DNA from 3 places in the Microbacterium galbum genome. Region 3 is predicted to be linked to each of the others. Evidence: predicted binding sites of a transcription regulator. Region 3 holds the regulator's gene; each other region holds the start of a gene.
The links. The regulator HrcA, encoded in region 3, represses chaperone genes, less so after heat shock. The targets are predictions, from matches to a motif close to TTNGCACTCGNNNNNNNCGAGTGCNAA.

Region 1: the regulator HrcA is predicted to act here: its motif matches at 2,759-2,785, upstream of RWH45_RS10980 (Hsp20/alpha crystallin family protein).
Region 2: the regulator HrcA is predicted to act here: its motif matches at 1,667-1,693, upstream of groES (co-chaperone GroES).

The regions. Positions count from the first base shown of each region.
Region 1 covers NZ_JAWDIS010000002.1:381,858-386,806, reverse strand. The annotation lists gene RWH45_RS11005 (helix-turn-helix transcriptional regulator) at 1-51, opposite strand, end outside; gene RWH45_RS11000 (sugar ABC transporter ATPase) at 239-598, shown strand; gene RWH45_RS10995 (hypothetical protein) at 678-833, opposite strand; gene RWH45_RS10990 (CDGSH iron-sulfur domain-containing protein) at 847-1,047, opposite strand; gene RWH45_RS10985 (iron-containing redox enzyme family protein) at 1,044-2,114, opposite strand; gene RWH45_RS10980 (Hsp20/alpha crystallin family protein) at 2,221-2,676, opposite strand; gene RWH45_RS10975 (manganese catalase) at 2,915-3,796, shown strand; gene RWH45_RS10970 (DUF2231 domain-containing protein) at 3,802-4,362, shown strand; gene RWH45_RS10965 (SDR family NAD(P)-dependent oxidoreductase) at 4,460-4,949, opposite strand, start outside.
Region 2 covers NZ_JAWDIS010000001.1:742,669-747,617, forward strand. The annotation lists gene rarD (EamA family transporter RarD) at 165-1,106, opposite strand; gene groES (co-chaperone GroES) at 1,291-1,587, opposite strand; gene RWH45_RS03510 (THUMP-like domain-containing protein) at 1,720-2,907, shown strand; gene RWH45_RS03515 (hypothetical protein) at 2,929-3,378, opposite strand; gene tsaD (tRNA (adenosine(37)-N6)-threonylcarbamoyltransferase complex transferase subunit TsaD) at 3,375-4,472, opposite strand; gene rimI (ribosomal protein S18-alanine N-acetyltransferase) at 4,472-4,949, opposite strand, start outside.
Region 3 covers NZ_JAWDIS010000003.1:397,690-402,638, forward strand. The annotation lists gene RWH45_RS14690 (DUF1990 domain-containing protein) at 1-430, shown strand, start outside; gene hemW (radical SAM family heme chaperone HemW) at 430-1,647, shown strand; gene hrcA (heat-inducible transcriptional repressor HrcA) at 1,913-2,953, shown strand; gene dnaJ (molecular chaperone DnaJ) at 3,016-4,140, shown strand; gene RWH45_RS14710 (16S rRNA (uracil(1498)-N(3))-methyltransferase) at 4,143-4,877, shown strand.

The DNA.
Region 1 (4,949 bases), on a different contig from region 3:
GCGTTCGACGTCGTCGATTCCGCGTGAGCGCACCGAGAGGAACTCTCCCATGGCTTTCCTTCCGCCGCGTCGTGGCGCGGCCCGGGGTGGGGTGGTGGAGCGGAGCGCGGGCCGGACGTGACGTCCGGTACGGGCGCGCCGAGAGGCTGTCAAGGGGCGGGCCGGTTGCGCGGGGCCCGCGTTGGATGGGTTCACCGCTGATTCCGGCGGCCCCCCGCGTCCGACGGAAGGACCCCTCATGAGCGACGCTTCGATCGACCCGACCCCCGACGCGACCATGCCGGCCGCGGACGTGGGAACCGCGGGTGTGCAGCCCCTGCGCGACGGCGACACGTCCATCGAGCCGGATCCCGCGCTCGACCCGGCGCAGGCGGAGTGGGACGCCACCACCGCTCTCGACGAGGGCGCCGATCCCGACGACATCAACCCGGCCACCGCGACCGGCGCCGACCCTGCCGAGATCCCGGCAGACGACAGTGACATCCCCCTCGAGGACATCCACCCCGAGTCCACCGGTACCGACTCGCAGGGCGAGGACCCGGGCGTCGTCGAACTGGGCGAAGAGGGTCAGGGCGATCTCGCTCCGGAAGACCTCTGACGCACTCCCGACGCCCCGGTCACCGCTCCCGGTGGTCGGGGCGTCGTCGTGCGCGTGGGCCCCTCTCCTGCCGGGCCGCCTACGCATGGTCGCGGGCGTCCGCGACCCCGCGTCGCAGCGCGCGTGAGGGCGTGGCCGACCGACGCACGAGGTCGTGAGGGTCGTCCGCGAGCTCGTCGAGACCGGCGTCGTCCCTCCGTCGCAGCGGCAGCGCGTCGTCGGCGTCGAGACGCATCGGGGCGAGAGCCTCACTCCTCGGTGCGGAAACCCGACGCCTTGTGGGTTCCGTCGCAGAGCGGCTTGATGGTCGACAGTCCGCAGCGGCACAGGGCGACGGTGCGGCGGGTACGGGGCACCTCCGCCCCCTCGCTGGTCAGGAGGTGGGCGTCACCGCGGACGAGGAGGGGACCGTCGGGGTAGGCCGTGATCGTGACGCGGTCGTCGGTCATCGTTCGTCCTCCGTGCGCAGCGACGACGCACCCCGCGACCACGCGTCCAGCATGTGTCGGCCGACGCGGTCGTCGACCTCGAGGCACGCGGCCGCGCCGAACAGGATGTCGGGGAGCAGGTCGGGCCGGTCCTCGGCCAAGGCGCCGGCGAGGTCGCGTCCGGCGATCTGCTCGTGCACGGCGTCGGCCTCGACGTGCTCGTCGAAGTACCCGCACACATCGTCGCCGAAGCCGAGCCGGCGCAGCCCCTCGGAATAGAGACGGTTGGGGATCGAGGAGGTCATCTCGAACGCGGCGAGGTGACCGACGATCGCGCCGAGCAAGCGGCGGTTGAGTCCGAACATCGACATCGTGTTGTGCGACGCGAGGGTGACGGCGGGAACGTCATCGACATAGGCGCCGTACGCGTCGGTGAGTCCGGCGCCGCGGACCGCCCGTGCGAACAGGGTCGCGTGAACGCGGTCGGGGCGACCGGCGCCGTACTCGTCGGACTGGATCTCGACGAGGGCGGCCTTGGGGCGGCCGGTCAGGCGGGGGATGGCCCAGGAATGGGGGTCGGCCTCGCGCAGCGTGTACACCGTGCGGTGCACGAGGAACTCGTGCGCCTGCTCGAGCGTGGCCTTGCGCGCCAGGTGACGCGAGAGGCTGGGGCCGCCCTCGGCGCCGGTCAGGGCGAAGAGGTCGCGGGCCACGGCATCCGCGGTGGGCGCGGGTGGTTGCGGGACGGCGATGCTCTCGCGCAGCGAGGCCTCGAAGGCCGTCTCGATGACGCGTCGGGTGGCGACGAGCGCGGGATCCCACTCGAGCTCGGCACGAAACGCCGCGATCGATCCGTACGACGAGGCGTACAGCGCGAAGAGCGCGAGCTGGAGATCGTCGTCGCACGCGATGTCGGCGGTCGTGGAGACCGCCGCGTCGGCGAGTGCCGTGTGCCCGGTGGCGACACCGTCCACGAGGTGACGCAGAACCGCGGCGCTCACGGGTCCGCGGGCGTCGAACGGCACCAGCCGGGCCTCGACGTCGTCGACGGGCGCAGCGGGCGGGGGCGAGGACAGAGTCGGCGGCACCCAGGCACTGTGCGTCAGGGAGCGGCGGTTGTTCGAGACCCTTGACAAGCGGAGGCGCCCGGGCGAGGGAGCGGGTGGATGGGACCGCTCCCTCGCTCGGTGGTGATCACTGCTCGATGGGCTGCGGCGTGCTCTCGTGCGCTTCGATCACGCCCTCGCCGTCGTCGGTCGACACGGCGATGCGCCGCGGCTTCGCCTTCTCGCTGACGGGGATCGTGACCGAGAGCACGCCGTTGCGGTAGGCGGCGCTGATGCGCTCGGTGTCGATGCCCTGCCCGAGGTTGAGCTGTCGGACGAAGGATGCCGTCTCGCGTTCGCGGGTGATCCACTTCACGCCCTCGCCCGAACCGAGGGTGCGCTCGGCGCGGATCGTCAGCAGCTGGCCGTCGACGTCGATGTCGACCGACCCGGGGTCGACACCGGGCAGGTCGGCCGCGAGGACGTAGTGATCGCCGTCGCGGTACAGGTCCATCGGCATCCGGCGCGGACCACCGCCGCGGCGGGCGTCGAGGAGCGTCGACGCGAGGCGGTCGAGGTCGCGGAAGGGGTCGTAGGTGGCCATGGTCGTTCTCCTTTTCGATCAGTCCGGACGTGGCATCCGGGGCTCCAGAAGTTGAGTCATGCTCGCTCAACTCGGCAGAAGATTAGCACTCTCGGGTCGAGAGTGCCAAGAGGTCGGGCGCGCGATTGTGGCCCGCGTCGACCGCGCCCGCAACCCCCGTGCCGGACCCCTGCGAGGAAGCGTTTCGTGGCCGTCGATGCCGAGCCCCCCGGTCGGCGTCCCGACGACGAGGAGAGACATGTACTTCCACCGACAAGAACTCCAGCACAGCGCCACCCCCGACAAGCCCGACGCCGTCTACGCCCGCAAGCTCCAGGAGGTGCTCGGCGGCCAGTACGGCGAGATCTCGGTCGCGATGCAGTACCAGTTCCAGGCGTGGAACATGCACATGCCCGGCAAGTACCGCGACCTCGTGTTCGGTATCGGTGCCGAAGAGATGGGTCACGTCGAGATGCTCGCGATCATGATCGCGCAGCTGCTGGAGAAGTCGCCGCTCGGCATCACCGAGGAGGCCGTGCAGGACGACCCGACCGTCGCCGCCGTGATCGGCGGCACCGACATCCAGCACGGGATCGTCGCGGGCGCTGGTGCCCGCCCCGTCGACGCGAACGGCAACCCGTGGCAGGGCAGCTTCATCACCGCGAGCGGCAATCTGCTCGCCGACTTCACCGCCAACGCGAACGCCGAGATGCAGGGGCGCGTCCAGGTCGCGCGGCTGTATCACCAGACCGATGACCACGGCGTGAAGGACCTGCTCGCGTTCCTCCTCGCCCGCGACACGATGCACCAGAACCAGTGGGCCGCCGCGGCCGCCGAGCTGCAGGCCGAGGGCTACGAGCAGATGCCCGTGCCGAGCAACTTCCCCCTCGACAAGGAGGATCGCGACGTGTCGTACCAATACATCAACTTCAGCAACGGTGCGCAGGCCGGTGACGGCACCTGGGCCTCGGGGCCGACGCCCGACGGCAAGGGCGAGTTCACCTACCTCCCCGAGCCCCCCGCGGGCGTGCCGATGCCCCCGCCCACCAAGCCCGACGTGCGGTTCTACGGCACGACCGAGCTGCCGAACACGGTCGAGAAGCTCGCCGGGCGCGCGCAGGACGCGCTGCACAAGGAATGAACGGGATGGATGCCGCGGCGCCGGGGCCCTCGACGGTCTCGGCGCCGCGGAGCGGAGCGAGCTTTCCCGCGATGCGCGCGGCCAAGGTGCCGCGGTCGATCGTGGCGGGGCCGTACGGGCACCCGTTCCATCCGGTCGCGGTGACCGTGCCGATCGGGGCGTGGTCGTCGAGCCTCGTTTTCGACCTGCTGGCTCTCGCCGCCGACGATCCCCGGGCGTTCGCGAAGGGCTCGCGCTGGCTCATCGCGATCGGTCTCGGCGGGGCAGTGGGGGCGTCGGTGCTCGGCCTGCTCGACATGTCGCGCATTCCGCGCGGAACGCCGGCTCGGCGGACGGCCGTCGCTCATCTGGTGATCAACGTCACCGCGATGGCGCTGTTCTCGACCAGCCTCGTCGTGCGGGCGTTGGATCTCGCGCGGGTCCCGGTCGTGGCCTTCGGGCTCAGCGTCATGGCCTCCGCCGGGCTGAGCGTCTCGGGCTGGCTCGGCGGAAAGCTCGCCTACCGCTGGGGCGTGCGGGTCGCCGACGAGAACACCCAGCGCGAGGGCTTCGAGACGGCCGCCTGACCGATCGGTCCTCTCGACCGCGGGGGCTTCGACAGGCTCAGCCTCCTGTGGCGGGAGGTCCGTGAGCCTGTCGAAGGGACCGGAGGCTTCGACGGGCTCAGCCTCCCGTGGAAGAACGCGGGCGCCGCAGCGGCACGCGCGCCCAGCCGCCGCTCACCGCGCCGGGGTCGTGCTGCGCCTCCAGCACCGCGCCGCTGGTCGGTGTCGCGGGCCGGCGGCGCAGGCCGAGCGCGTGCTGCAGCGCGCGGATGAAGCGGTCGTAGACGCGCGGCGCGAGGAACTGCAGCGGACGGGTGACGAACTGCGCGGCCCCCACGCCCACCTCGTGCCGGCGTCCGCGCGTCACACGCACGATGGCGCGGGCCACGCGGTCGGCGGCGACCACCGGCGGGAGCGGGAAGGCGGTGCGCCCGGTGTAGTTCGCTGCGCGCTGGTAGATCGGGGTGTCGATGCTGGCCGGCAGCACGACCTTCACCCGGATGCCGCGGTGCGCGAGCATCTCCTGCCGCAGCGAGCGCGCGAAGCCGAGCAGACCGTGCTTCGCGGCGACGTACGACGAGACGTAGGGCCCGGCCACCTGCGAGTAG
Region 2 (4,949 bases), on a different contig from region 3:
CGGCGACCCCGAAGGAGCACGGGTCGCCGGACCCGGAACGAAGAAACGGCCGGATCGGGCAGGACGAACGCGGAACGACATCTTCCGCGCCCTCATCGTCCCACCCGCCGCCGACATTGTCTGTCGACCGAACGGAGGACGCGACGGCGGGTCGGACGAGGGGATCAGACCGGTTCGGCGACGTCGTCCACCACGCGCCGGTGGCGCCGCGCAGCCACGATCGAGTCGACGCTCAACATGACCAGCGCGACCCACACGAGCGCGAACCCCACCCACCGTTCGAGCGTCATGGGCTCGTGGAGCACCCATACGCCGATGATGAACTGGATGATCGGCGCGACGAACTGCAGCAGGCCGATCACCGTGAGGGGGACGCGCCGGGCACCGGATGCGAACAGCAGCAGCGGTACGGCCGTGACCGCGCCGGCGAGCAAAAGGAGAACGGTGTGCAGCACCCCGGCCGTGCCCAGCGTGATCCCCGTCAGGTTCGCCACGAAGATCAGCTGGATGACGGCGACCGGCAGCAACCACATCGATTCGAGGGTCAGCCCGCTCACGGCATCCACCGCGGGACCGATCTGCTTCTTCACCAGTCCGTAAAAGCCGAACGAGAAGGCGAGGGTCAGCGCGATCCACGGGAAGGCGCCGTATCCCACGACGATCACCAGGACCGCGGCCACGGCGATGCCCACCGCGATCCACGGCAGGAGCCGCAAACGCTCGCGCAGCACGACGACACCCAGCAGCACGGTCACGATGGGGTTGATGAAGTAGCCGAGACTCGTCTCGATGACGTGCCCCGTGAGGGCACCGAAGAGGTAGGTCTGCCAGTTGACGTAGATAAGCACACCGGCGACCGCGGTCAACAGCATCAGCCGCGGTTGCCGCACGATCGCGAGGAACGGGCGCCACGCGCGCAGCACGGTGAGAAGCAGCAGGCAGAAGACGAACGCGAGGAGGATGCGCCAGGCCACCACCTCGAACGGGCCGGTCGGCTTCAGCTGCAGGAAGTAGATGGGCAGCACGCCCCACAGCAGGTAGGCGCCAAGTGCGTACAGGGCGCCGCGGGTGCTCCCGCCGGTCAGAGCGGAGGGAGCGGGGGTCACCGATACAGCCTACGCGCGCCCCCGAGGCGGCGACGGTCGCGCACCCGCGCATTCCTGCCATCGCGTGGCGAGCGCTCCGCATCGTCCATCGACCCCCGGGGACGACGCGCGCCCCCCGCCCTCCCCCGGGAACGACGAAGGCCCCGGATGCCGAGCACCCGGGGCCTTCGATCGAGTCACGCGATCAGCGGACGACGACCGCCAGGACGTCGCGAGCCGAGAGCACGAGGTACTCCTCGGCGCCGAACTTGACCTCGGTGCCGCCGTACTTGCTGTAGAGCACGCGGTCGCCGACGGCGACGTCGAGGGGGACACGGTTGCCGTTGTCGTCGATACGGCCGGGGCCGACGGCGACGACTTCGCCCTCCTGCGGCTTCTCCTTGGCGGTGTCGGGGATGACGAGACCACTCGCGGTGGTCTGCTCAGCCTCGACCTGCTTGATGACGATGCGGTCCTCGAGCGGCTTGATGGAAACCGACACGGTCTACCTCTTCTTTCTCGTTACAGAAGACTTGTCAGCACTCACGCGGGGAGAGTGCTAATCCGAGTGTAGAGAAGCGCTGGCACTCACGCAACGCGAGTGCCAGCACACTCCCCCGCCTAGGCTGAATCGGTGGATACCAGCGAGCTGACCGCCCTGCTCACGCCCGACGGCCTGCGCCTGCTCGACGAGCTCGGCCCCATCGGCTCGACCGACGAGGCCGCCCGCGCGGTGTCGCGGCTGCGGGCGGCCGGGCACTCCCCCGACCTCGTGTCGGCGGTCGTCGGCCAGGCCCGGCTCCGCGTCCGCGCGACCGCGAAGTTCGGCGCGTTCGCCGACCGCATGCTCTTCACCCGCGCGGGGCTCGAACAGGCCACGCGCCTTCCGATCGCCGCGCGTCACGCGGGCCGCTTCCGCGCCGCGGGCGTGTCGAGCGTCGCCGACCTCGGCTGCGGTATCGGCGGTGACGCGCTCGGGCTGGCGGGACTCGGCATCCGGGTGCACGCGGTCGACGCCGACGAGGTGACCGCCGCCATCGCGGCGTACAACCTCGCCCCGTTCGGCGATGCCGCGACGGTGGCGCACGCGCGCGCCGAAGAGGTCGACCTGACGGGGACGGATGCCGTGTGGCTCGACCCTGCACGCCGCACGGCGGGCCACTCCGAGACGCGGCAGGTCGCCTCCGGCGAATGGTCGCCGTCGCTGGACTGGGTGTTCGAGCTGCTGCGGAGCACCCCGGGCGGGGTCAAGCTCGGCCCCGGCTTCGATCGCGCGCGGATCCCCGACGACGTCGAGGCCCAGTGGATCAGCGCCGACGGCTCGACCATCGAGCTCGTCCTCTGGGCGGGGGCGCTCGCGCGCGAGAACGTGCGACGCGCCGCGCTCGTGGTGCGCGGCACCGACGCGTGGGAGCTCACGGCTCCGGCGGACAGCCCCGACGCCGAGCCGCGGGACCTGGGCGCCTTCGTGCACGAGCCCGACGGCGCGGTCATCCGCGCCCGGCTCATCGGCGAGGTCGCGCGAGCACTCGAGGCGGGGATGCTCTCGCCACAGATCGCCTACCTCACCTCCGACGCACCGCTGACGAGTCCGTTCGTGCAGTCGTTCCGGGTGCGCGAGCACCTGCCCGCCGACCCGAAGAAGCTCGGACAGGCGTTGCGGGCGCGCGGGATCGGCACGCTCGAGATCAAGAAGCGCGGCGTCGACGTCGACCCGGCGGCGCTCCGCCGGAAGCTCTCGCTCCGCGGAGACGAAGCGGCGACCCTGCTGCTCACCCGCGTGGGGTCGACGCGCCTGGCTCTGCTGGCCGACCGCGTCTGACGCCCGCCGGGCTCCCGCGCCTCAGCGCACGGCGAGCTGCGAGAAACCCCAGATCAACCACCCTGCGCTGAACACGACGGCCAGCAACGACAGGGACAACGCCCACACGGCCACGCGCCGGCTGTCGTGCGCGCGTCTTAGCGACAGGATGGCGAGGATCGCCCCGATCACGCCCAGGGGAAGCAGCCACCCGGTGATGAGGGCGGCGACCAGCGCGAGGATCGCCACGGCGAGCGCCCACGGCGCCAGCGAGGGCGGGGGTTTCGGCGCGGGCGGGACGTACGGGATCAGGTGGTCGCCGAAGGCCGCCATCTCCAGCTGCGCGGTGGGGAGGCGTTCGGGGTCGTCATCCGCGATCTCCGGGCGCTCGCCCGCGGGCACCATCCACGGCCGACGCGGGTCGATGGGCGCCGCGGCCGACTCGGGGGTCTCCTTGCGCGCACGGCGCGTGGGCGGGGTCTGATCCGTCACGGCGACCGGGTCTCGGCATCCGGAGCGGGGGCATCCGGGTCTTCGGCGACCTGGATCTCGGTGACGGGAAGGGTGGAGTCGGCTCCGAAGGCGAGGGTCGACGGGCGCCGACCCGAGGCGATGAGCTCCGCGGCGAGGGCGGCGATCATCGCGCCGTTGTCGGTGCACAACCGCAGCGGCGGAATGCGCACAGCGACCCCCGCCGCCGCCGCGCGCTCGAGGGCGACGTCGCGCAGGCGCTTGTTCGCGATCACGCCTCCGCCCAGCAGCAGTCGGGGCACGCCGTACCGCGCGCACGCGTCGAGGGCCTTGGTGACGAGAACGTCGACGACGGCCTCGCGGAAGGATGCCGCGACATCGGCGACCGGCACCGGTTCACCGGTCGCCTCGTGCTGCTCGACCCAGCGGGCGACCGCGGTCTTGAGCCCCGAGAACGAGAAGTCGTAGCGGTGGGATGCCATGTCGGAAGCGCGTGAGAGCCCCCGCGGGAAGCGGATCGCCGTGGGGTCGCCGCTCGCCGCCGCGCGGTCGATCTCGGGCCCCCCGGGGTAGGGCAGCTTCAGCAGCCGCGCGACCTTGTCGAATGCCTCGCCCGCAGCGTCGTCCATGGTCTCGCCGAGCAGCTCGACGTCGCTCGTGAGGTCGCGGACCAGCAGGAGCGAGGTGTGCCCTCCGCTGACGAGCAGGGCGACCGTGGGGTACTCGAGCTCCCCCGCCTCGGCATCCAGGATGTCGGCGGCGATGTGGCCCACGAGGTGGTTGACCGCGTAGAGGGGCTTGTCGAGCGCGACGGCGAGGCCCTTGGCCGCCCCCACCCCGACCATGAGCGCTCCGGCGAGCCCCGGGCCGCTCGTCACCGCGACGGCGTCGAGGTCGGCGAGCGTCACGCCGGCCTCGGCGAGCGCGGCGTCGATCGAGGGCTGCAGCGCTTCGAGGTGGGCGCGCGCCGCGACCTCCGGGACCACGCCACCGTAGCGGGCGTGCTCGTCCATGCTCGAGGCGATCGTGTTGCTCAGCAGCGTCCGGCCGCGCACGATGCCGATGCCGGTCTCGTCGCAGCTGGTCTCGATGCCGAGCACGAGGGGCGCGTCCATCAGCACCATCCCTTTCCGGTGGGCGACGGTGTCGCGGAGGCCGACGGCGCGTCGGACGCCGCGACACCGGGCGCCGCGCCGCCCGAGACCTCGGCGCGCCGGGCGGCCCACCCCCGCAGGTCGAGCTGCATCACGATCGCGTCCACGTCGTCGGGCTGGTAGTAGCGGGGGCGTCGCCCGACCTCGGCGAACCCCTCCGACGCGTAGAGCGCCTGCGCCACCGGATTGTCGGCGCGCACCTCGAGGAACACGTCGTGCACACCGCGTGCGACGGCCTCATCGAGCAGCATGGTCAGCAGGGCCCGCCCGCGCCCGCGTCCGCGAGCGGCCGCCGAGATCGTGATGGTCTGGACGTCGGCATCCCGAGCCCCCCGCACCGCGCGCAGGCCCGCGTACCCGACGAGACGCCCGGCTTCTTCGACGACGACGTAGAAGCCGTGCGGGGAGGCGAGCTCCTCGCGCATCATGGCCGCGCTC
Region 3 (4,949 bases):
CCCGGCATCCGGGGAGGGCTACGCGGGCGTCGGCTTCGACGCCGAGGGCGCGCCCGTCGCGCCGAGCCGGCTCGAAGCAGAGCAGCGCTTCGCCGCGGACGGCACGCCGTTCGTCCGCCCCGGCACCGGCGTGCGCCTGCACGGCAAGGTCGACGGACACCGCGCCGACGCCGAGCTGCGCGTCATCTCGGTCTTCGAGGAGCCTCGTCGTGTCGGCTTCATCCTGGGCACCGTGGGGCACTCGATCGTGAGCGGCGAGGAGCTCTTCAGCCTCGAGTGGCGCGAGAACGACGAGGTCTGGTTCGTCGTACGCGCCTTCGATCGGCCCACCGCCCCGTCGTACCGCCTCTTCACCAGCCGCGTCCGGCGTCGGCGCAAGGCGTTGTTCGCGCGCTACCTGCGCGCGATCTCGCCGCTGTACTCCTCCTGATGGGCGGGCCCCTCCCGCTCGGAGACCCCGCGCCGGTCGACGGACGCCTCCCCGACGACCTCGTCATCGATCCCGGCGCCGATTTCAGCGTCTACCTGCACGTGCCGTTCTGCCGTGTGCGCTGCGGCTACTGCGACTTCAACACCTACACGGCGAGCGAGCTCCGCGGAGCGCGGCAGGACGACTTCGCCGACACCCTGGCCACCGAGGTGCGCCTGGCGGGCGCAGTGATGGATGCCGCGGGCGGTCGGCGCGCGGCATCCACGGTGTTCTTCGGGGGAGGGACGCCGACGCTGCTGCCGCCGGGTGACCTCGCCCGCATGCTCGACGCGGTCCGCGACGAGTTCGGTATCGCGGAGGGCGCCGAGGTGACCGTGGAGGCGAACCCCGACACCGTGGACGACGCGGTCGCCGACACCCTCGCCGCCGCCGGGGTGACGCGCCTGTCGATCGGCATGCAGTCGGCCCGGCCCCACGTGCTCGCGGCGCTCGACCGCACCCACGATCCGCTGAACGTCGCCACCGCGGTCGCGGCCGCGCGCCGCGCCGGTCTCGACGTCTCCGTCGACCTGATCTACGGCGCGCCGGGGGAGTCGCTCGACGACTGGCGCGCCTCGCTCGAGGCGGCGACCGCTCTCGAACCCGACCACGTGTCGGCGTACGCGCTCATCGTCGAGGACGGGACGAAGCTCGCGCGGCAGATCCGCTCCGGCGCCGTCGCGACGCCGGACGACGACCTGCAGGCCGACATGTACGAGCTCGCCGACGATCTGCTCGCCGCCGCGGGCTACGACTGGTACGAGGTGTCGAACTGGTCGCGGGGCGTCGCGCACCGTTCGCGCCACAACCTCGCGTACTGGCGCGGCACCGACTGGTGGGGCTTCGGTCCGGGCGCGCACAGCCATGTCGCGGGGCTGCGCTGGTGGAACGTGAAGCATCCCGCCGCGTACGCCCAGCGGCTCGCCGCCGCCGAATCGCCCGCCGCGGCGCGAGAGCGTCCCGACGAGACGGCGCGTCGGCTCGAGTCGGTGCTCCTGCGCAGCCGCATCCGCGAAGGGCTCGCGGTGTCGGAGATCCTCGGCGAGGGGCGCAAGGCCGTGGCATCCCTCATCGCCGACGGGCTCATCGAGGGCCCGGATGCCGTGCGCGGGCGCATCGTGCTGACCCGTCGCGGACGCTTGCTGGCGGATGCCGTGGTGCGCGCGCTGACGGCCTGACCCGGGGACGCCTCTGCTGCCCACGGGCTGAATCGTCGGGCGTGACGATGCCCGCGGCCCGTTGGCGCGTCGGTGCTTCGTGCAAACGCCCGGCGAGGCGTAAACGCCCTGTCCGGGGGTCCGCCGCTCGGAGCGGCGTTCACACGCACGCCGCGCCGCCTGACAGCGACGCCGCCGACCTCCGCGAGCCGCTCGACGCACGGGCGGGGCGATCGTCGTAGAATTGGCACTCAGTCGAGTCGAGTGCCAAACGGGAGGAGCAGCCATGGTGTCGGAACGCGGCCTCCAGGTCTTGCGCGCGATCGTCCAGGACTACGTCGACACGCGCGAGCCCGTCGGCAGCAAGGCCATCGTCGACCGCCATGCCTTCGGGGTGTCGGCGGCGACCATCCGCAACGACATGGCCCTTCTCGAGGACGAAGACCTCATCGTCGCGCCGCACACGTCGTCGGGACGCGTCCCGACCGACAAGGGCTACCGCGTCTTCGTCGACCACCTCGCCGAGCTCCGCCCGCTGTCGAGCGCGCAGCGCAGCGCCATCACCTCCTTCCTCGATGAGGCGGGCGACCTCGACGACCTCCTCGCACGCACGGTACGGGCGCTGACGCAGCTGACCGGCCAGGTCGCGATCGTGCAGTACCCCTCGTTCGCTCGCGCCAACGTCACGCACGTCGAACTCGTCGCCCTCGGCGGGCCCCGGGTTCTCGTCATCCTGGTCACCGACACCGGTCGGGTGTCGCAGCGCATCGCGCTCGTGCCCGCCGAGCCCGGCGAGAGCGACATCGCCCTGCTGCGCGCGCGCGTGGGCGCGGTGCTCGTCGGACACAGCGTCGCCGAGAGCTCCCAGCGCGTCTTCGAGGCCCTCACTGCCGGCCCGCGCCCCGGGGTCGTGCTCGACGCGATCGCCGACGCGGTCCTGCGCGTGGTCGGGGAGGAGCTCGAGGCCTTCCGTCAGGACCGTCTCGTCATGGCCGGCGCCGCGACCCTCGCCAAGCGCGAGCAGGACTTCCGCGGCAGTATCTACCCGCTCCTCGAAGCGATCGAGGAGCAGGTGACCCTGCTGCGCCTGATGAGCGAGATGGTCGCCGACGAGAAGGGACTGTCGGCGAGTATCGGGCGCGAGAACGAGCCTTTCGGCCTCGTCGAGGCCTCCGTGCTCGCGAGCCGGTACGACGGCTCCACCGGCGGGGCCCGCGTGGGTCTGCTCGGGCCGACCCGCATGGACTACTCCTCCAACCTCGCGGCGGTCCGCGCCGTCGCGCACTATCTGACCCGGATGCTCGAAGACGACGACAGCTCGCGCTGACGTCTCGCGCCGCGAGCACTCCCCACGAGAACGACCCCGCGCGAGCGGGCAGGAAGGCGATTGTGGCTGACCACTACGAGGTCCTGGGCGTCGAACGCGACGCCAGCCCGGAAGACATCAAGAAGGCCTACCGGCGTCTCGCGCGCCAGCTGCACCCCGATGTGAATCCCGGCGAGGACGCGTCCGAGAAGTTCAAACTCGTGACACACGCCTACGACGTGCTGAGCGATCCCGAGCAGCGCCGCCGCTACGACATGGGCGGCGACCAGAGCCCGTTCGGGGGCGGGGGAGCGGCCGGGTTCGGCGGTTTCAGCGACATCTTCGAGACGTTCTTCGGCGGCGCGCAGGGCGGCGGCGGAGGCCGCGGCCCGCGACCGCGGTCACGCCGGGAGCGCGGCCAGGACGCCCTCGTGCGCGTCACGCTGCAGCTCGGCGACGTCGTCTTCGGTACGCACCGCGACCTCGAGGTCGACACGGCGGTCCTCTGCGAGACGTGCCAGGGAGCGTGCACGCAGCCCGGTACCAGCGAGGTCACCTGCGACATCTGCCACGGTTCCGGTCACGTGCAGCGCACCGTGCGGAGCCTCCTCGGCAACGTCGTCACCAGCCAGCCCTGCACCGTGTGCCACGGTCACGGCACGACCATCCCCTACCCCTGCGGCACCTGCCAGGGTCAGGGCCGGGTGCGCGCGCGCCGCACGGTGTCGGTCGACATCCCCGCGGGCGTCGAGTCGGGCCTGCGCCTGCAGCTCCCCGGCTCGGGCGAGGTGGGCCCGGCCGGAGGCCCCAACGGCGACCTGTACCTGGAGATCACCGTGGAGGCGCACGACGCATTCAGTCGCGAGGGTGACGACCTCGTCGCCACCCTCGAGGTGTCGATGCCCGACGCCATCCTCGGCGCCACCACGACGATCGAGTCGCTCGACGGCTCCGTCGACCTCGAGGTGCGCCCGGGCGTGCAGTCGGGCGACGTGCTGACGATCAAGGGCCGCGGCATCACGCCCCTGCGGGGCAGCCAGCGCGGTGACCTGAAGGTCGGTGTGCACGTGGTGACCCCCACGCGCCTCGACCACAAGGAGCGGGCTCTCATCGAGGAGTTCGCCAAGCGCACCAAGGATCCGGGGCCCCGCCTGGCCGAGCACCAGCAGGGCATGTTCAGCAAATTCCGCGATCGCTTCCGCCACTGAGCATGGCGCTGCACTTCGTCACCGACGACGCCACCGACGCACAGCCGGGGGATGCCGTGACCCTCACCGGGTCGGAGGCGCATCACGCCGCGAGCGTGCGGCGCGTGCGGGTCGACGAGGCGGTCACGCTCGGCGACGGACGCGGCGTGTGGCTCTCGGGAGTCGTGACCGCTCTCGGCCCCAAGCAGGTCGACGTGCGGGTCACGGGCCGCGAGGAGGTCGCGGCGTCGGTCCCGCGGTTCGTGCTCGTGCAGGCATTGGCGAAAGGCGACCGCGACGAGCTGGCCGTCCAGGCGGCGACCGAGCTCGGCGTCGATGAGATCGTCCCGTGGCAGGCGGCGCGCAGCGTCTCGCGCTGGGATGCCAAGGCCGACAAGGGGCTCGCGCGCTGGCGGACGATCGTCCGCGAGGCTGCGAAGCAGGCGCACCGCGCGTGGGTGCCCGAGGTCGAGGGCGTGGCCCGGACGGCCGACCTCGTCGCCCGTGCCGGTGCCTCTGTCGTCCTCGTGCTCGAGCCGACGGCATCCGTCCGCCTCACCGAGGTGGCCGCGGAGGCATCGGACGGTCGCGACGTGGTGCTCGTGGTGGGCCCGGAGGGCGGGATCGCCCCGGAGGAGCTGTCGGCGCTCGAAGACGCCGGCGCCCGCCTCGTGCGGCTGGGCGACACCGTGCTGCGGACCTCCACCGCCGGGGCCGCGGCCATCTCGGTGCTGTCGGCGGCGCACGGGCGCTGGTGAGCCGGGCCGTGCCGGGCGCTTCTCGCATCCGGCGCGGATACGGCAGATCGGGGCGTCGATTCTCCGCCCCGA